DNA from 3 places in the Paenibacillus litoralis genome. Region 1 is predicted to be linked to each of the others. Evidence: riboswitches for the same ligand, from Rfam matches in the RefSeq annotation. Region 1 holds a riboswitch; each other region holds the start of a gene.
The links. Region 1 has a riboswitch for ZMP and ZTP ahead of ACKGJP_RS35040 (class I SAM-dependent methyltransferase). Riboswitches for the same ligand answer to the same signal wherever they lie in the genome.

Region 1 (6,573 bases):
ATACTTTATTTTCTCAGTCTATAACTTTATTTTCCCAGTCTAATACTTTATTTTCTTTTAACAATTATGTTCAGTGACATTAAAGTTGGTTTCTATAAATCCAGTCATATCAAGGCTTTTCCTAAAAATACGTTTGTTCATGAGTTACAATAAAGTTGGTTGCAGTGAATCCAGTAGAAATTAACAATTACAATAAAGTTTGTACCTGTATATGACAAAAAAGTTTGGTCAGAATGCGAAAATCAGATTTACAAGTACTCTATGCTATGCTCTGTAAGTTGGACCGGCCCACCATTACTTCTAAAAACAGTAATGCTAACGGAGTAAGTATTATTAGGATCGCCTCCAATAATAAATAAAATCGGCTCTGGGCAATGATAGGATTTATCTTTAGATATTTCTTGCATTTGGTTAATATCCACTGGACTCATTTCACTTGAAGAAAACGGGTGGAAATGCCACTCTCCAAGATAATAGGCTTTTTCTTCATCCCATTTTTCTTTAAGCCAACTTTTGAGTCCTTTAATCCCACGATGGAATCTAGCTCGCATATGCCTGGAATCTTCCGGGGCAATACTACCTCCAACAATAACTGCTTTCTTTAATGAGTCATCATAGTACCCAGCAAGAATTCCACCTGTTTCATATTTTCCGTAAGAAGAACATTCTTTAAGCATTTCATTCAATATCGTTTCGTCAAATTCAACTTCGAGTCCCCGTTCAGGGTTTCGATATCTGTGTAACAGCATCTAGAACTCCTCTCGTTGTTTCAATAAAACTCCTGCCGGCAACCCATTCAATTGTTGTTGTTCATAAACTGCGAATATACTTGGCCCCAGATTATTCGGCCACCAAGATTCCAATTCTTTAACCGCTAATCCTGCCATTGTCCATATGTCATCAAGACGAGCTGGAAACAATGGATGATAGCACCCGATCCCTTCTCTAGGAAAAACAACGTTTTGGTTCTCCGATTTTTCAAGTCTAATCCAGGGTTGCAGAAATTCAAAAAAATCCTTTTTTGGGAAGGGATTTTTATTGGATAGTAAAATAAACATTCTTCTCGCGCCGAACCCAAGAGATATAGATACAAATCTCTTGGGAACAGTCCAGTCAAACGAATATAAGTAATCTATTACTGCATCGCTACCCGTTGTATCAATAATAACGTCATGTTCTTCAAGATAATCAATTTCATCATCACTTAAATCGGGAAATGAGCTTGTGAATGAACTTGAGCTAATATGTAAGTTATTATTAATCAGTTTTCGAGATAGGGCAGTTGCTTTATTTTGGTTCAATTCGCCTAAACCAAGCATGTGCCTAGATAAGTTGCCAATCTTTATTTTATCCCCATCACAAATAGTAAGATGAGATACTCCAGTACGCGAAAGTAATTCCCCTATAGCCGAGCCTAAAGCTCCTGCACCCAGTAAGAACACTTTATCTTGCTGAATTTTTTTGTTTAAGCTACCTCTACTTAGAATAGCCTCTCTGCTCCAATTTTCAGTGCGAAGATACTTGATTCTCTTTTTTGAATTTAGTTCATTTAATCGATCTCTAGAAAAGTAATAATCGTTTTCATGTCTAAATCCCTTTATTTTCTTTGCCCTTTTTGTTAATTGAGAAAGTTCCAAAGCGATCCAGTGAATAATCGAATTCCCTTGCCCGACAATTTCAGGTATTGGGAATCCAATTAAAATAAAATTACGATCCTGTTTTCTAAAGATATGCATTAAACCGTAGATCTCTTTCCAAAGGTCAATCCGATTTTCATCCCCCTATATTCAGCTAAAACAAATATCTCTTCGACGTAACTTATTAAACCATTAGCGTAAAAAGTTGAGTGATGAAATGCCAATACATATCCAATTATTATTGATTCCGATTCTGCAATAAGTAAATCAGCATTTGTATTACTCAAGATTTCTTGATAAGTTCTCGAAAAATCCCCTTTATTAAGTTTAAAACTTGTCGCAAGTTTTGCAGCCAATTCAAACAATTCCTCTTCATCTTGCATAGATGCCACTCTATATTTTATTCTCACTCCAGTCATCCTTTCTTGGTTCTCATTAAAGCAAAAGGAGCCCGCCTGCAAAGCGTTCTTGCAATATCGTAAATCAACTTGCATGATCCTGAGCTGTAATATTTGCTTCAAAAAAGTTTTCCTTATGAATTGGAGCGTCCGCCATTCTTCTTAGCAGCGCAAGCTGGCCGATATGTGTCATAACATCGGATAATGGACCTTGCAATAACTTTTCCGCTATTTTTTCCCTATCTGGCAAACCCATCGCTATTGCCTTATCAAGTATTCCTACAATCTTATAAAACCGGTTGATTTCTTCTTCCCATGTTCCTATCTCCAGTTCTTCAATTTGATCGTAATGGTGGAACACGGAGTGAGCACATGTAAGCACGAAGGAAATATGGGATAATATAACGATTGGTTTTCGAACTCCCTTGCCAATCTCCAAATTCGGGTAATCATCGGGGGCGTTCAGAATGGCTTTCTCCAATCGGTAAATCATTGTGGCTACGTAGTGACGTAATATACTTTCCACAGGCGACACCTAGCCTTCCATACAAAATTTTTAACACTGTTTTTTCCCGAAAGAATACATAAATGAACATGAATCATAACGGTGAGGGTAGCGACAAAATGTGGGAATAATACTATCCACAATCTCCACTCGTTCTTCTTCTGAGAGCAATCCAGTCGTTACAAGGCGCTTTGCATTATCGTTTCCTAATGCTAATTTAATTAATATAGGCATCTCCTCGTCCTCTCTATTTTTCATGATATAGTCGCTTGTTTGAATGATCACTTTAACATCCTGCAGGTTCTCGGAAACAAAATAAGAATAGAGCTTCCTGCCAATTGTACGGTCTGTGCCATTAATACGTGCGTATTCGATATGTGCATTAATCAGTTTAGAAAGTTCCAAACCAAACGGATGGAAAACTTGGGTACCATCATCAATTTCCACTACACAAACTACCCCACCCGGCTTGCACACCCTTGTCATTTCTTTAATGATTTCTTGCGGCCTAGGATTGTGCATTAAAACAAGGCGAGTATATATAAAGTCAAATGTATTGTCACTAAACGGCAGACTGTTTGCAATGGCATGAACGAATTTAATGCCCTCATTCCCCAAGAACTTACTTTGTGCTGCTTCTAGGATTTTAACACTGTTATCTATTCCAATAATGGAAATATCGGGTAAATACTTAGAGAATAACTCGATCATCGTTCCAGTGCCACACCCTACGTCAAGAACGTTCTTTGCACCATATAGACCGTTTTCGAAAAATAAACGTACTAGTGCTTCCGAGTGACTGCCGACATTCGCTGTTAATCTCTTAATTTCAGATTTCATTTGTTCTTGATCAAAACGATCAAACTGATAGGATACATTCATCTCCATAAGCCTCCTTAAATTAAAAGAGGCAAGGGGATATCTCCCCTTACCTCTGCCCAGGCGCACGGCTTTATGAATATGTGCTCCCTCGTGGGTCTCCACGTTTACGCCAGTAACACATACCAAATAATTACATCTATTATAGTCTGAAAATTGAAATTACAGCAAGTATTTTTTATTGCGCAATTCTGCCCGTTAGTTGAGAAACGGCAGCCGATCGTTCTGGCCGGCTGCCGTCATATATGTATTGAGCTCTTGTACCCGTTAATTTAGCGACCTACCACCTTAAGTGCTTTTCTAACGCATAATATACTCCATCTTCATCGTTTGAAAGCGTCACATCATTGGCTTTCTCTTTGACATCGTCAGGCGCATTGCCCATTGCGACTCCTAAGCCAGCGTATTCAATCATGTCCAAGTCGTTGTAAAAATCACCGATAGCAATAATTTCGGATGGATCAATTCCGTAAGATTCAAGCACTTTTCTCAGTCCATTGGTCTTACTAGTCTGATGATGGACGTATTCTTTGAAAAACTCGGCGTTGGCTCTTAATTTGATGTGTGACGGTAAGACGATATCTTGCCATCCATTAATTCGCTTCTCATCATCAATGGTCAGTTTCATTACAGGCTCTTTCAGTTCTAACACGTCATTATGTGTTGAGTACTGAATCTCATATTGTTTGCATTTGTCGATCTGGTAAGGGCTCATAAACTCTACGTAATGATTGAAAGCTGTGGTCAAAGAAAAATGGATTTCATGTTGGCGGCAGTAAGTGATTAACGGCGAAATATCTTCGACAGAAAAAGAATGCTCATGTATGATTTCTTTTGTCTTATTCTTAATTGTCGCAGCCCCATCGTTTGACACTAAGATTCCGTCAAAATCCAGTGTTTTCATGATTCGTTCAGCTTGCATGTAATATCGTCCTGTTGCAATTACAACGATAACCCCAGCATCTTGCGCATTTCTGACGGCTTCAATGTGTTTTGTTGACACCACGCTTTGACTGTTTAGCAGGGTACCGTCCAAATCAAATCTAAGGCTACTAATTTATAGCGCATTATCTCCACCTACCTAGCTTAATGAAGCTACCAAGATCGCTCTGGCAGCTTCATGATGGTGTTACTGAACAATCGTACCCGTTAGCGTAATGATCCAATTTGCTAGATGATACGGTTCACCGTAAACGGAACTATTTCCTATTACTTCGCCTTGCACCCGCCGCCTGGCTTGTTACCCAACTTGCCTTTAACTATCCTCCACTTGTATCGTGTGATTTTCATCAAGCCGCACTTTATAAGACTCCCCCCATGCTTTCATAGACATGATCACCGGTTCCACAGTCCTTCCGAAATCTGTAAGGGAGTATTCCACTCTTGGCGGAACCTCTTTATATATTTCTCGATGAATGATACCATCCCGTTCAAGCTCTCTTAACTGCAATGTGAGCATAAACTGCGTAATTCCTGGATTGAGGCGTCTGAATTCATTGAATCTTTTCGTTCCGTCCAGGAGCTGATAGAGAATGATCCCCTTCCACTTTCCGCCAATAACATCCAACGTTGTTTCAACCGGACACGCTTGCATATCTGGACGCATTCCATATTTGTTTCTACGGTCTCCCATCAGCTTATCCTCCCAAAGGTTTGATTTTTAATACTATACCATAAAAATATGCGTACTTACTTAAAGTAATCTAACTGATATACAATGCTATCTGTACAACATTTGCTAATCGAGAGGATGGGATACCTATGAATACTCGCCAAAAAATGAAAGCAATCGGTGCATACCGATACCTCCCAATATCTGATCCTGAAAGCCTTATTGATCTGCATTTGGATAAACCGGAACCTACAGGCCGTGATTTGCTTGTAAATGTAAAAGCGATCTCTGTCAACCCTGCAGACGTAGGCGTTCGCGAGCAACATAACTACGAAGCCGAATTACCGAAAATTTTTGGTTGGGATGCTGCTGGAATCGTAGAACAAGTTGGTCCTGACTGTCAATTGTTTAAACCAGGGGACAAGATCTATTATGCGGGTAGCGTGGCTCGTCCAGGCACAAATAGCGAATTTCACTTGGTTGATGAACGAATTGTAGGAAAAATGCCAAGAAGTTTGGATTTCGCAGCAGCAGCCGCATTACCGCTTACCTCGATAACTGCATGGGAGGGCCTATTTGATCGTTTAGGAATTAGCCTAAACACAAATGAAAACAAAAGTATACTTATTATCGGCGCAGCTGGAGGAGTAGGATCGATTGCCGTGCAACTTGCCAAATTAGCAGGTTTGACTGTCATCGGTACTGCTTCGCGTCCGGAGTCAACTCATTGGGCCAAAAGATTTGGTGCGGATTTTATAATAAACCACAACAACCCTTTCCAACCTCAGCTCAAAGAATTTGGTATCGATTCCGTAGATTATATTTTCTGCTTGAACGATACTGTACAACATCTAGCGAATATGTCGGAGGCTATTACCCCCCAAGGTAAAATTTGCTGTATCGTTCCTACGGATAAGGCTACCTGGGCAGGAAGCTTGAAAATGGACTTGCTGTTTTCTAAAAGTGTAACGTTTGTATGGGAGTTCATGTTTACACGGCCCTTGTTTCATACCGAAGACATGATAAAACAACACGAATTGCTGAATAGCCTGGCGGACTTAATCGATGATGGAAAATTAAAAACAACACTAAATGAACGACTAGAACCCATTAATGCAGCTAACCTGCGTTTAGCACATGAGAAGTTGGAAAACGGACGGTCTATTGGTAAAATTGTTTTAGAAAACTTCTGATACCTACGAAGAAGGCACGTTTGGTTCCAAAAAGCTGTATACGTATAGACAAGACTAAGGCCCCTTGCCACTTTGGGGCCTTTTTGTGTACAACGGTATAGTGCAGGCGTGAGGAAATCCTCCCAAACTTAATAAAAAACGTTGCCCTTACATTGATACGATTTACCGCATACGATCTTAAACTAACCTGCCCTTGAGAAACGGCAGCCGATCGTTCTGGCCGGCTGCCGTCATGTATGTATTAAACTCTTGTACCCGTTAGTTGAGTCATCATAACCCACTTTAAAAAAAAGAGTTAAATGTTATGAACACGTCGAGTCTCGAGAATTTGGTTAATGTGATGATCTGC
Region 2 (6,573 bases), 550 kb from region 1:
GCGTGGGCCTCCTGCAGGCACGGATATGGGACGAAACGATTCCGCTCAAATACGGCGTTATCGGCCAAGAGACGACTGGCCCAGGCGGTATGATGAAGGCGCTTCGCACGATTCCCGCATTGCTGGACATCTGCCGCGATATGGAGGAGCTGTGTCCGGATGCATGGCTGCTTAACTTTACGAATCCCGCCGGGATGGTGACGGAAGCGATACAGAAATATTCATCCATCCGCTCGATCGGCTTGTGCAACGCGCCGATCGGCGTATATAAATGGCTGACGGGTCTATATGACGTCAAGGCCGATCGCATTTACGCCGAATTCGTTGGCTTGAACCATCTGCACTGGATCACGCAGGTGCGCATCGACGGGGAATCGAAGTTGGAGGAGCTGCTTGCCGAAGGCGAAGCGTACTCTGCCAAGAACGTGCCGGGCTTGAACTGGAACGCTGAGCTGATTCGTTCGCTGGGTGCCATTCCATCCTACTACTTGAAATATTACTATTTGCAAAAGGAAATGTTCGAGGAGCAGCAGACGTCTTCGGCTAAGGAAGGAACCCGCGCCGAGGTGGTGAAGCGGGTAGAGGACGAGCTTTTCGAGCTGTATAAGGATCCGAACCTGTCGGAAAAGCCGAAGCAGCTTGAAAAACGCGGCGGCGCCTACTATTCCGAAGCGGCGGTTAACCTGATGAAATCGCTGTACAACGATACGCGCGACATTCAAACGCTTAACGTAAGCAATCGCGGCATTCTCGATTTCCTACCGGCGGATGCTTGTATCGAGGTCAACTGTGTCGTAACGAAGCAGGGGCCGATTCCGCTTCCGGTATCGCACATTCCGCTTGCGGCCAAAGGCTTGATCCACGCAGTCAAATGCTACGAGCAGTTGGCCATCGAAGCGGCCGTTCACGGCGATCGCGGGCTTGCGCTGCAGGCGTTGACGCATCATCCGCTTGTGCCGTCGGCGAATGTTGCCGAGAAGATGCTGAACGAAATGCTCGAGCAGCATAAAGCATATTTGCCGAACTTTTTTCGCTCCTAGGGGGGCAATGAACGAACAGTCCGGGTTGTATCTTACAGCACCGGACTGTTTTCATACCTTGTGGTTAAAAGTAGGAGAGGTAGGCTGTCTGGGTATAATAAGGACGCCGAACTAATGTTACGCTTATCAAGCAGCATTCAATATTCCTTCCGCAGCGTTTTCACGAACGTGACCCTATCGAAGGCGGGGGCAAAGTAATCTTTTTCCCAGGCGGCCGTTTCAAAGCCCAGATCGCGATAAAAGCGAAGTGTAGGCCCGGTATCGGCATGGCCGAGCGTATAGAGCATTACTTTGGCGGCATCTTGCTCCCGAATGTCCCTGCAAACGTGGTCGATCAACGCTCTGCCGATTCCCTGACGCGCATGCTCCTTGGAAACGACGACGCCTACGATTTCATAAAGCCCGACCTCATCATTGTAAATAAAACCGGTATGTCCCGCGATTTCTCCATCGCCGGCAAGCGCCACATAGTAAGCGCTAGGCTTGCAGCCTTCAGCTTCCCAGAACGACCGCCACCGGTCCGGATACCTCATTCTGACAAAGCTCGGAAACTGCAGCGGATATTGCGCCATCAAGGCGTCGATAGCGGCTCCTTCGCCATTTTGAAGCGGTCTAATAAGTATCGTTCTCACTCCCGTTTCGATTAATCAAAAGGCATGTCTAGGTCCGTCATTCGGCCGGGGCGATAATAAGGATAATCCATGGCTGCCTGAACCTTCCTGACGAAATCGATGCCCGCTAGCGACTCTACGAAAAACAACCCCAGGTCGATAGAGGCGGAAACGCCGCCGCCGGTAAAAACGTTGCCGTCACGGACGATGCGGGTTTTGAGCACGGTGTCGCAATAGGGCGCGAGCAGATCGTAGGCGGACGGATTCGTCGTAGCCTGCTTGCCGTTCAGAAAGCCGGCGGCTCCCAGCAGCAACGCACCTGTGCATACGGACACCTTGTATTCGGCTTTGGCGGCCGTCTGCAGCCAGGCGATGAAATCGGCGTCGTGCCTCAGCTGCCTCGTGGGTATTCCGCCCGGAACGAATACGACATCGTAACCGGACAGATCGGGGCGAACATGCCCGATTTTGATCGTCATGCCGCGATCGTCGGTAATTTCCGCTTTGTCCGCGCATAGATCCCACGTTAAGTCTTCCTTTGCTTTCATGATTTTCAGCCACGATACGGCGTCATAAAAGCCGATAAAATCCAAGGACGTCATCCCGTCGAACAAAATGTACGCGATCCTCAAGCCGTTCACCCGCCTTTCCTTCATTCGGATTCGAATAACAAAAAGAAGCACTCGATCGCAAGATCAAGCACTTCGCCCAGGCGTACGGCCGTTATCGATGCGCTCCCTCATGGTTCTCCATGTTTACGCCAGTTACGCATCGTTCGATTTGATGACATTTATGTTACTCGAATATTCTGAAAATTACAAGAACAGTTTTCAAGATAGTTTTCTTTATTTTGTTAGATCGAGCTGTCCTTCCGCATAAAAAGGGCCTTCGAACAAATGTTCGAAGGTCTCTTTTCTCCTATTTCTTGTTGATTTTCGCGTAGGCTTCCTCATATTCTTTAATGATTTGGTCGCCGCCGGTTTTGCGCCATTGCTCGACCGCTTTGTTCCAGCCTGTCTCGTCGATTTCACCCATGATGAATTTCGTCGTGGCGTCGCTGATGATTTTGGACAGCTCGCTGCCCTTCTCGATATTGGTTTGCGAAATGAGCGCTTGCACCGGATTTTGGATAGCCGTCGGGAAGTTGTCGATCTGCATTTGCAGCGCTTTTTCCAAGATCGGCGAGTTATTGCCCTTCATCGCTTTGGACGAATCGTCAAACCGCATGAATTCGTAAGAGGCTATGTCCGTATTGAATTTCTGGGCGTCGGTACGAACCGGCTTGCCGTTCTCCATCTTGTAGGTCGAGCCCTCGAAGCCCCAAGTGAACAGGTTCTGCATGTCCGGATCGGCCAATTTGTCCATATAGCCCAAGATTTGTTTGAGCTGGACCTCGGTTTTGACGCTTGTTTTCGGGAACATGAACTGCGGCGGGAATGCGCCCCGGGTAACGACTCTGACGCCCTTCGGCCCTTCGATTCTGCTGATGACGTCCAGCTTCGCCTGCGGGAACGCTTTGTACAGATCGACGTAGCGGGACTCGACTTCTTCCAGTGCGGCGAATAGCATGCCGGATTTGCCTTTGTTAATCATGTCGAAATCGTTTTTGTTGACGGCAAAATCCTTGTTCATAATATTCTCGTCGTAGAACGATTTGTACAGCTTCAGCGCATCCATGTATTCCTTGGTCATAAAGGAGGGGGTGAGCTTGCCATCCTTCAGATCGAATTGGTTCGGCCCTCCGAACCAGGCTACGAACAGCTCGAAGCCGTTAGTGCCGGCTCCGCCGACGGCGATGGTGTCCTGTTTGCCGTTTTTGTCCGGATCGTTGAATGTGAACGCGCGCATCACCTTGATCAACTCGTCCAGCGTTTTGGGCTGCTGCATGCCTAAATTATCGAGCCAGTCCTGGCGAATGACGATGCCGTTGCGCGCTTGGGGGATATACTTGTAAATCCCGTAAATTTTGCCGTCGAAGGCGCTGTCCTTCAGCATTTGCTCGTTGATTTTGCTCAGGTTCGGATAATCCTTCAAGAGAGGCCCGATCTCCCAAAACATGCCCGAGCGGACCGCGTTGACCAAGCCGGCGTTTTTGTTGCCGTTCGCTAGTACGTACAAAATTTGCGGCAAATCCTGAGAGGCGATACTCGCGTTCATCTTGTCCTGATAGGCGGAGCCCGGCGTCCAGACGATATCGAGCTTCGTATTCGTATGCGTCTGTACCTTTTTCAGCGTTTCCCCGTCCTGTTTAGGCGGCTCGGCATTCCAATACGGCACCATCATTTTGATGGCAAGCGGTTCTTTCGACTTCGGGGATTCCGCTTTAGGCGAGCTGTCTGCCTGCTTCCCGCCATCAGTCGTTGCGCTGCCACCGCAGCCGGCGACAAGCGCTCCCGTCAAACCGATTGCAAGAACGGCAGCCGTCGTATGCTTCCATGTTTTCATGTACATCGCCCCTTCAATAATTGTTGTATGATACATCTTCAGTCCGCAAGATGCAATCACCGGTTCGGTTTGCTCTTACCCTTTGATCGAGCCGAGAAAAACGCCTTTGGCGAAATGCTTCTGCAGCAAAGGGTAGACGAGCAGGATCGGTACGGTCGCGACGACGATCGACGCCATTTTGACAGTCTGGCTGGGCGGGACGAAGGTCGCGTCGAACGTGCTGGAATCGCCGATGCCGCCTTCCGACAAGATGACGATCTGCCGCAGCAGCACCTGGATCGGCCATTTCGTATGGTCGTTCAAATACAGGATCGCGTTGAAAAAGGTGTTCCAATGACCGACCGCGTAAAACAGCGAGAACGTCGCGATCGCCGGCATGGAGAGCGGAAGCACGATCCGGATCAAAATACCGAGGTCGTTGCAGCCGTCGATTTTGGCCGATTCCTCAAGCCCGTCGGGCAACTGCTGGAAAAAGTTTTTCAGCACGATCAGATTGAAGGCGCTGATCGCGCCGGGGATAATGAGCGCCCAGTACGTGTTGATCATCCCAAGCGACTTCACGACCAAATACGTCGGAATCATGCCGCCGCTGAACAGCATCGAGAAGACGATCAGCAGCATGATCGGCTTGCGTCCTTTCAGATGGGAGCGGGCGAGCGGATACGCCATCAAAATGGTGAACACCAGATTCACTAGCGTTCCGGCGAGCGTGACCAAAATCGTTACGATCAGGCTTCGCGAAAGCGTTTCGGTGGAAAAAATGTATTTGTACGCGTCCAGCGAAAATTTCGTAGGCAGCAGGACGAACGTTTTCTGAACCAGCACCTCGGAGGCCGTGAACGAAGCGCTGATCACATACAGGAACGGCAGGAAGGTAGCCAGGGAGAACGCTAGCAGAATGCCGTAAATGCACGTGTCGATCAGGCGGTTGCCCCATGTTTTACCTTCGATCATCGGATTCACCTCGCTTTAGGGTAACGACGGCAGCGGAACGGAGAGACGGCTTATTCAATAGACGCCCTCCTCGCCGAATTTTTTGGCTAAATAATTGGCTCCTGCGACAAGTACGAAGCCGACCACCGATTTGAACACGCCGATGGCGGTGCTGTAGCTGAATTGCCCTTGCGTAATGCCGCTCGTATACACATACGTGTCAAACACCTCGCCGACTTCCCGGTTAAGCGGGTTGAGCATCAGGTAGATCTGCTCGAAGCCGTTGTCGAGGAACGTGCCCAGCCGCAGGATGAGCAGAATCACGATCACGTTCCGGATCGACGGCAGCGTAATATGCCACAGCTGACGCCAACGGCTGGCTCCGTCCATGCGGGCCGCCTCGTACATTTGCGGATCGACTCCAGCCAAGGCGGCGAGGAAAATGATCGTCCCCCAGCCGGTCTCCTTCCAGATCACCTCCGCCGTTATTAGCGTACGAAACCAATCCGCGCTTTCCAGCAAGTTGATTTGCTTACCCGTCGACGCCTTCATCCATTCGGTAAATAGGCCGCCCTCCGAGGTAAAGAAAATGTAGGCGATCCCGACCACGACAACCCAGGAGACGAAATGCGGAATATAGATGAGCGTCTGGACGAATCGTTTGTACGCTTCCTTCCTGACTTCGTTCAGGAGCAGGGCGATGACGATCGGCATCGGGAAGAAAAACACGATATTATAGATGGCCAAAACAAACGTGTTTTTGAGCAGCATGCCGAATACCGGATTCGTGAAAAACCGCTCGAAATGCTTGAACCCTACCCATTCGCTGCCCGTAAAGCCGAGGAAGGGCTGATAGTTTTTGAAGCCGATCAATACGCCCCACATCGGTACGTACTTAAAAAGAAGGAAGTAAGCGATACCGGGTATCAGCATGAAGTACAGCCAGCGATCCCGGATGAACGGCCGGACCCACCGTTTCCGCTCCATGCGTTCGTTCAGCATCCGGGTTGGCAATGGGTTAGACTGCAAATGGAAGCCCTCCTTGATTCTTAATTCGTCGCTTTCGTTGTACTTCGCAGCGGGTTGCCGCCAGCGTTTTCTCAAAATGTCAGAAAGGATATCCTCCGCCGATTGTTCCATTTCTCGGCAAACGTCAGGTATCAAAGACGCCGAATGCGTTTATCCTTGTGGGACTATCATCGCTTGGAGCCGGGTAACCGTCTATAATCACTAGAGCCCCTTTTGGCGATTAGGCTGGGGGGCGGCCGGTTTCGGGGGCAATAATCATCACGGACCCTATAATCATTAGGGCGCTGTAGGCAAAAAATCCCCGAGTAGCGCGCCATGCGGGCGTTTCCTCGGGGATTGCAGGTATGTCGATCATTTCTCTTGCCGTTTGCGGTAGTCGCCGGGCGTCATTCCCTCCACTTTGCGGAACTGGCGAATGAAATTTTGCGAGTTGTTGTACATGAGCCTCTCGGCGATTTCTGAAATTTTCATATCGGTTTCGGACAACCATTTTCGTGCAACCGTCATCCGGTGCA
Region 3 (6,573 bases), 3.2 Mb from region 1:
GAGTCTGGGATTCCGCATGGCCAAACGCAATCTGACCGTAAAGCGGCGGCTGGCGTCCGTACCCCAGCCGTCGTAATTCCCTCCATGGGCTTCGGCCAGCTCGAACAGCTCCCTGACCATTCCGTTCAAAGCCCCCATATCGAGCACAACCCGCTTGCTGACCACAAGCTTATGCCCTTTTCCCATCTCGGTAACATTCTCCGTCAGCTCCACCTTAAACCCGTGGGCGATCGCCTTTTGCTTGCAAACATCCATGCTTTCCCGGCCGTCGAAATAAAGGACGTGATGCACCGGACGCACGACATCAAGCTTGTAGCCGTTTTGCCGTAAGCCATAAAACAATCTCGCATTTCTCATATAAAGCTGCTCGAGAGGCGTCGGATACAAATAGTCCGTATAGAAGCTCCAATTCGCGTCAGGCCGCTCCGCATAAGTGAAATTAAATTGATCGTACGCTTTTATAAGCGTCTCCAGCTCGTGCTTGTATTCGCTTCCGTCTTTCATATAGTAAAACAGCTCGACTTTCGAGCTTGTCATCAAGCGCCCCACGTAGATGCCGAGCCTATCCTTGTTTTCTTGCCGGCTCATGAGCGATTCCAAACGGTCTTCGAGCTTATAAACCTGCTCATAGATCGCTCCGATCGTCTGATTGCCCAAAGCCCGATACAGATTCACGGTAAGCGAAAGCAGCATCGTATAACCATTTGGCGGGTCGTTCTGCTTCAAACCCGTATTCAGAAAAAGGGACATCCTCTCCCGTTCCGTGTTTCGCTCGAAAATATTCCAATCCTCCGTCATGAAGCACCTCGCTATCGTTAAAGAACGACTCCTGATTCCAGCTTCCCATCGTCCTCCGCACATTACTTCCACACAGCCCCCGCTTGTTCCTGCCTGCCGGCTTAAACGGCTTAAGAGAATTTCGCATGCCATTCCGACGCAAGCATGCCGTACATGACATGATCGACATAGCGGTCCTGCAGCCATTCACGCTCTCGGCGGCACCCTTCATGGACAAAACCAAGCCGCTCCGGGATGGCACGGCTTTTCCGGTTTTCGACGGCGCATTCAATTTCCACCCGGTTCATGCCGAGAGTTCCAAAAGCAAAATGCACGAGAGCCTGGCAAGCTTTCGTCATAATGCCAAGCCCCTGATAGCCCTCCCCAAGCCAATAGCCGATACTTGTCGAGCGGTTCATCCAATCGAACCGGTGATAGCCGATAACGCCAACAATCCGGTTGTCATGCCAAATCCCCGCCTGAAACCCGTCGTTTGCCGCAAATTGGGCCATCGAACCGCGAATGAACGCTTGCGTCGATTCCAAGGTGTTCTGGCTATACGCCCACGGCAGCCACTGCTGCAAATACGGGCCGCAGCTTCGGATCAGCGCATAAAGCGGCTCTGCGTCACGAAACTCCAGCAGCCGCAGCGAAACATGTTCGTCAATCGTGTAAGAAAACATAAATATTCCTCCCGTCAATAGCGTCCGCAAGCCGGCTATTTAGGCGCAGGACGCGTATAGCCCGACAATTTGACAATGAAATCGAGGAGCTCTAGAATGGCAGCCGTTTCCCGTTCTTCAGTACGTTGTATGCGATTTCCAGCCGGATCATGATTCGGCTTTGCATCCCTATGCGTTAGAAAAATCTTCCATCCTTCATAAGACGCAAGGAATAATGTTCTCTAGATTACCATAAGAGCCGCCGATTGTGAACCCGATGCCAAAAATCCGAATACAAGAAAATACAGGTATAAGATTAGCGGCTCCTGTTGTCGTTTGTTACAAAACGGTTTACCGGCCATTCCGGATGTGGTAAATTGTTCGTTAACCATTCAAGGGAGGAACCTCTGTGAAATCGTGCAAATTGATTCTTTTCGATCTCGACGATACGCTCGTCTTCTTCGACGAATATTGGGCGGAAAGCTCCAAATTCGCCCTCGCGGCACACCCTCTTGCAAAGGGGCTTGATCCCGACCGTCTTTACGCCGAGTTTAAGAAGCTGGATCTCGCGCTAGAACCTCTTTACCTGGACGAACAAATCACATTGACGGCATTCAGGGAGCAGCGCTTTATCGGAGCGTTAGCGGCCTTTCATGTTGCGGCCACGAAGGAAGATGCGGGGGTGTATGACGAATTGTTCCGACCTGCCATTCGGAAACACCTTAGGCCGAATGAGGAACGACTATCGTTTATGGAGAAGCTGAGCGGGTCATACCTGCTGGGGATCGTAACCAACGGCACGCTGCGTCTGCAAATGGATAAGCTGGAAGGCGCGGGGCTTGCTCCCTTCTTTCCTGAAGACTCCCTTTTCTGCTCGGATACGATCGGCCATTCGAAGCCCCATGCCCCCATCTACGAAGCAGCGCTTCGTCATTTTGGAGCGACTCCGGAGGAAACGCTATTCGTTGGCGATTCGTGGGAGAATGACGTTGTCGGCCCTTCCCTGCTGGGCATGAAAACGGTTTGGCTGAACCGAAGCGGCTTACCCGCTCCCGAATCGCTAGCCAAACCGCTCGCTATCATCCGCAATGTCACGGAATTGCATGACGATCTCTTTTGACGATACGCCTGCCTTATGCTCTTATCCGTCGATATACCGTATCAAGCACCGATTCCTTGTTCACATAAGCTTCATTTCGAAGTGCGCTTGCTTCTCCGCGAATTTTTTGTTCGAGCTGACTGCCACCTAAAGCCGGCAAGTTGATTTCTACGGTCAATAGGGCGGCTTGCAGCGAAGCCTCCAGCAGCAGGACGCCAATGCCCAGATCCGAGATCGCCGTCTTGTTCCCCGTTTCCGCCATCGCCCCGGACGCACGAATCGCATCCGTGCATAGCCTTGCAAGCCTCAGCGGCACATCGGCGGCAGCTTGTGCGGCCTCCCGCAGCGCTTCATCGCGAGACGCCCCTTTTGTAAGTTTCAAGGCCGCCATGTACGCTTCAAAAGCTTGGATATCCTCATGAAGCAGCGATTCGGACCGGGCGATCGCCGCCGCCATCTCTACTGCTAGCGTATTCGCCGCCGCCTCCGTTTGCGCAAACTTAGGACCCGTCGACAGCTTTGCCACCATGGAAGTCATCGAAGCGCCTAGCGCCGCCGCTAAGGCTGCGATACTTCCCCCGCCCGGCGTAGGCGACGCAGAAGCGGCCGCAGCCAGGAACGACCGAATCGTGGCGTCATACGGCACTTCCTCCGAGACAGCCGCTGCGTCCGTACCTTTAGATGGTTTCACCCGCTCTTCGCGCTGCCAATCCATGGCTCGAAGCACATTTTCGAACAAGATCATGGTTGTCACCGTACCGACTCCTCCCGGTACCGGTGTCATCGCCGCAGCCACTCGCAGGACATCGGGATCAACATCCCCCGCGATGCTTCCCTCCTCCGTCTCGTTAATGCCGGCATCCACCACAATCAGTTCCTCGTGCGCCGCTTGGACGCTCACCAGCCCGCGGCGTCCAGCTGCCGCAAAAACGATTTCCGCCCGGCGTACATGCTTATCCAAATCGGCAGTCCGGGAATGGCAGACGGTTACCGTAGCTTGCTCACGCTGCAGCAAATGATACAAGGGCTGGCCGACCGTCTCCCCTCTGCCGATCACGACCGCATGCTTGCCCGCAAGCGATATCCCATAATGCTTGAGCAACCGGATGCAGGCTTGCGGCGTAGCCGGCGCGATTCCGGGTCCGCCTGACAGCAAGGCAAGACGATTGGCTGGCGTTAATCCGTCCACATCTTTAAGCGGATCGATCGCTGCCGTCACCCGCTTCGCATCGATCGCCTTAGGCAAAGGAAGCTCCACCATAATGCCATGCGTCTTCTCGTCTTGATTCAGCGATCGGATGCAGTCTACGAGCGCATGCTCCTCCGCCCCGCTTTGGAACGGGTACAGATCGAAGGCGATGCCCAGCTTCTCCGCCGTTTTTCTTTTGGCGTTCACATACCATTCCGTTGCAGGGTCGCCCTCCACCCAAACTACGGCAACCCTGGCTGCCACGCCCTGCTCTTGGTACGCTTCCACGTTGGCCTTGATGGACGCTGCCAGTTCGTCGGCCAGCGGTTTGCCAAGCAGCTTTTTTGTACGCGTCATTTCATTCATCGTCTTCGCCTCCAACTATTTTTTGTACGAAAACAAAAAAAAGCACCCGACATGATCGTCGAATACTTTCGCCCAGGCGTACGGCTTTTATGTTCCGCGCGCTCCCCCGTGGTCGTCCACGTTCCGCCAGTTACGCGCAGCTTCCCTGCTTCCATCAGTTTATCAGACGAACGCGAAACGCACAACAATAATCATCCGCCGGATGCTGCCCTCTCGCTACAATAAAAAAGAAGACCTCGCGGTCTTCCCCTTCCGTCTTAGTCGCTGCAATTCGCCGGGTCGGCTTCTGCCGATGCGGCTTCCACTTGAATCTTCTCGGAAACGGTATCGCGAACGACCGACATGACCAGCTGCAGCAAATAGTTGATATCGCTTTGCGATTGCTGGAATTCCGTTACGATCGGAATCGAATCGAGCTCGTCCTGCAAGGACGTAATTTCGGCTTCGATTTTCTCAACCATTTGCGGATTTTTGAACGTGTTCTGGAAGGCGACGATCTCCTTCTGCTTTTTCTTGATTTGCTTGATCAAGCTCTGTACATGATCGTTATCGGCGATCTGCTTTTCCGCCTTCTGGTAGAACTCCACTTCGGACGATGTAGAAATCAACGCCGCGAGTTCTTTCGCCTTGCTCATAATATCTTCACGGACGATCAGGTCCGTGGAATTGTAATGCGGGATATCGCATGATTCGACTTCATGATTGTGATGATGCTCCGACATATCGACGCCTGCCTTTTATCAAATTTAGGAGAGAGTCGCCTCTCCCTTTCTTTTTTTGTAAGGAACCTGCCTTAGATGGCTTGTTGCACGGACTCCGGGATCAAATCTCCATACAGCACCCACGTCTGTGGCTCGGTAATTTTCACCTGTGCGATCGTTCCGATCAACTGCTTCGGTGCAACGACATGAACGAGCTTATTCGTACGCGTGCGAGCCGACAGCACATCCGGGTTGTTTTTGCTTTCCCCTTCGATCAGCACTTCTACGATCTCGCCTCGCAAGCTCTCGTTGCTTTGTTTGCCAAGCTCTTTCATAAGGTCGTTCAAGCGCTGCAAGCGCGCTCTCTTGACATGCTCGGGCACGTTATCCTCCATCGAGGCCGCAGGCGTTCCTTCACGCGGGGAATAGATGAACGTATAAGCCGAGTCGTATTTCACTTCGCGAACCAGCGACATCGTATCCTCGAACTGCTCCTCCGTCTCGCCCGGGAAACCGACGATAATATCGGTCGTCAGTACGGCGTCCGGTATCGCTTTGCGGATTTTGCCCACCAGCTCAAGATAATGCTCGCGGGAATATTTGCGGCTCATTCGTTTAAGAATTTCCGTATTGCCCGACTGCACCGGCAGATGGATATGCTCCATCAAATTGCCTTTTTGGCTAAGCACCTCGATCAAACGATCGTCGAAGTCGCGGGGATGCGAAGTCGTGAACCGGACGCGCGGGATATCGATTTTGGAAATGTCGTCCATCAAATCTCCGAACGTATAGTCGATATCCTCGAAATCTTTGCCGTAGGCGTTGACGTTCTGGCCGAGCAGCATAATCTCCTTGAAGCCGCGGCGCGCCAAATCCCGAACTTCCGCAATGACGTCATCCGGTCTCCGGCTCCGCTCCTTGCCCCGGGTATAAGGAACGATGCAGTACGTGCAGAACTTGTCGCAGCCGTACATGATATTGACCCATGCTTTAATGCCTTCGCGCTTTTTGGGCAGGTTCTCGATAATGTCGCCTTCCTTGGACCACACCTCGACAACCATTTCCTTGCTGAAATACGCGTCTTTTAACAAATGAGGCAGACGGTGAATGTTATGCGTACCGAAAATCATGTCCACGAACGCATGCTTCTGCATGATCCGCTTCACAACCGCTTCCTCTTGAGACATGCAGCCGCAAACGCCAAGTACGAGAGACGGTCTTTCGGCTTTGAGCGCCTTCAAATGCCCCAGCTCGCCGAACACTTTATCCTCCGCATTTTCGCGGATCGCGCAAGTATTGAGCAAAATAACGTCCGCCGCAAGCTTATCTTCCGTGCGCTGGTAGCCCATTTGCTCCAGCAGACCCATCATCGTTTCCGTATCGTGCTCGTTCATCTGACAGCCGTATGTCGTGATCAGGTAGAACTTATCCTTACCGAACTCTTTCATATCTTCCGGAATGCTGAAATCGTAGTGGACTTGGATATCTTCCTTGCCCCTGCTTTTCTCGTCTTTATGGCTTGGAGCCGCATTGACCGTAATATTCCGACCGCTTACGCGGTATGTTGTTTTCCCGTCTTCCTGCTTGACGACTTTCGCGTTAGAAAAGTCGAAATATTGGGAGTAGTCTTTGTCGCCCTTGACGGATTTTAAGTCCGCTGGCTGATTACTCTCCTTAGACATGCTTGTTTCACTTCCCTCTATGCTTGAAATGTCATCGTTTTATGATTTAGTAGTCCAATAACGTATTATAACATTTTACCATTCGGTAATCCATGTT

Region 2: another riboswitch for ZMP and ZTP. It lies ahead of ACKGJP_RS00715 (DJ-1/PfpI family protein); the one in region 1 lies ahead of ACKGJP_RS35040 (class I SAM-dependent methyltransferase).
Region 3: another riboswitch for ZMP and ZTP. It lies ahead of ACKGJP_RS21735 (cyclodeaminase/cyclohydrolase family protein); the one in region 1 lies ahead of ACKGJP_RS35040 (class I SAM-dependent methyltransferase).

What each region holds. Positions count from the first base shown of each region.
Region 1 covers NZ_CP176395.1:8,356,513-8,363,085, forward strand. The annotation lists gene ACKGJP_RS35020 (Mov34/MPN/PAD-1 family protein) at 249-749, opposite strand; gene ACKGJP_RS35025 (ThiF family adenylyltransferase) at 750-1,736, opposite strand; gene ACKGJP_RS35030 (hypothetical protein) at 1,736-2,047, opposite strand; gene ACKGJP_RS35035 (hypothetical protein) at 2,121-2,516, opposite strand; gene ACKGJP_RS35040 (class I SAM-dependent methyltransferase) at 2,592-3,422, opposite strand; ZMP/ZTP riboswitch at 3,470-3,549, opposite strand; gene ACKGJP_RS35045 (Cof-type HAD-IIB family hydrolase) at 3,700-4,455, opposite strand; gene ACKGJP_RS35050 (winged helix-turn-helix transcriptional regulator) at 4,675-5,052, opposite strand; gene ACKGJP_RS35055 (zinc-binding alcohol dehydrogenase family protein) at 5,181-6,224, shown strand; gene ACKGJP_RS35060 (DinB family protein) at 6,520-6,573, opposite strand, start outside.
Region 2 covers NZ_CP176395.1:163,292-169,864, forward strand. The annotation lists gene ACKGJP_RS00705 (6-phospho-beta-glucosidase) at 1-1,040, shown strand, start outside; gene ACKGJP_RS00710 (GNAT family N-acetyltransferase) at 1,178-1,612, opposite strand; gene ACKGJP_RS00715 (DJ-1/PfpI family protein) at 1,684-2,283, opposite strand; ZMP/ZTP riboswitch at 2,351-2,429, opposite strand; gene ACKGJP_RS00720 (extracellular solute-binding protein) at 2,570-4,096, opposite strand; gene ACKGJP_RS00725 (carbohydrate ABC transporter permease) at 4,172-5,050, opposite strand; gene ACKGJP_RS00730 (ABC transporter permease) at 5,105-6,031, opposite strand; gene ACKGJP_RS00735 (helix-turn-helix domain-containing protein) at 6,410-6,573, opposite strand, start outside.
Region 3 covers NZ_CP176395.1:5,171,768-5,178,340, forward strand. The annotation lists gene ACKGJP_RS21720 (DUF695 domain-containing protein) at 1-798, opposite strand, end outside; gene ACKGJP_RS21725 (GNAT family N-acetyltransferase) at 909-1,460, opposite strand; gene ACKGJP_RS21730 (HAD family hydrolase) at 1,849-2,559, shown strand; gene ACKGJP_RS21735 (cyclodeaminase/cyclohydrolase family protein) at 2,573-4,093, opposite strand; ZMP/ZTP riboswitch at 4,157-4,237, opposite strand; gene ACKGJP_RS21740 (RicAFT regulatory complex protein RicA family protein) at 4,351-4,815, opposite strand; gene miaB (tRNA (N6-isopentenyl adenosine(37)-C2)-methylthiotransferase MiaB) at 4,887-6,476, opposite strand.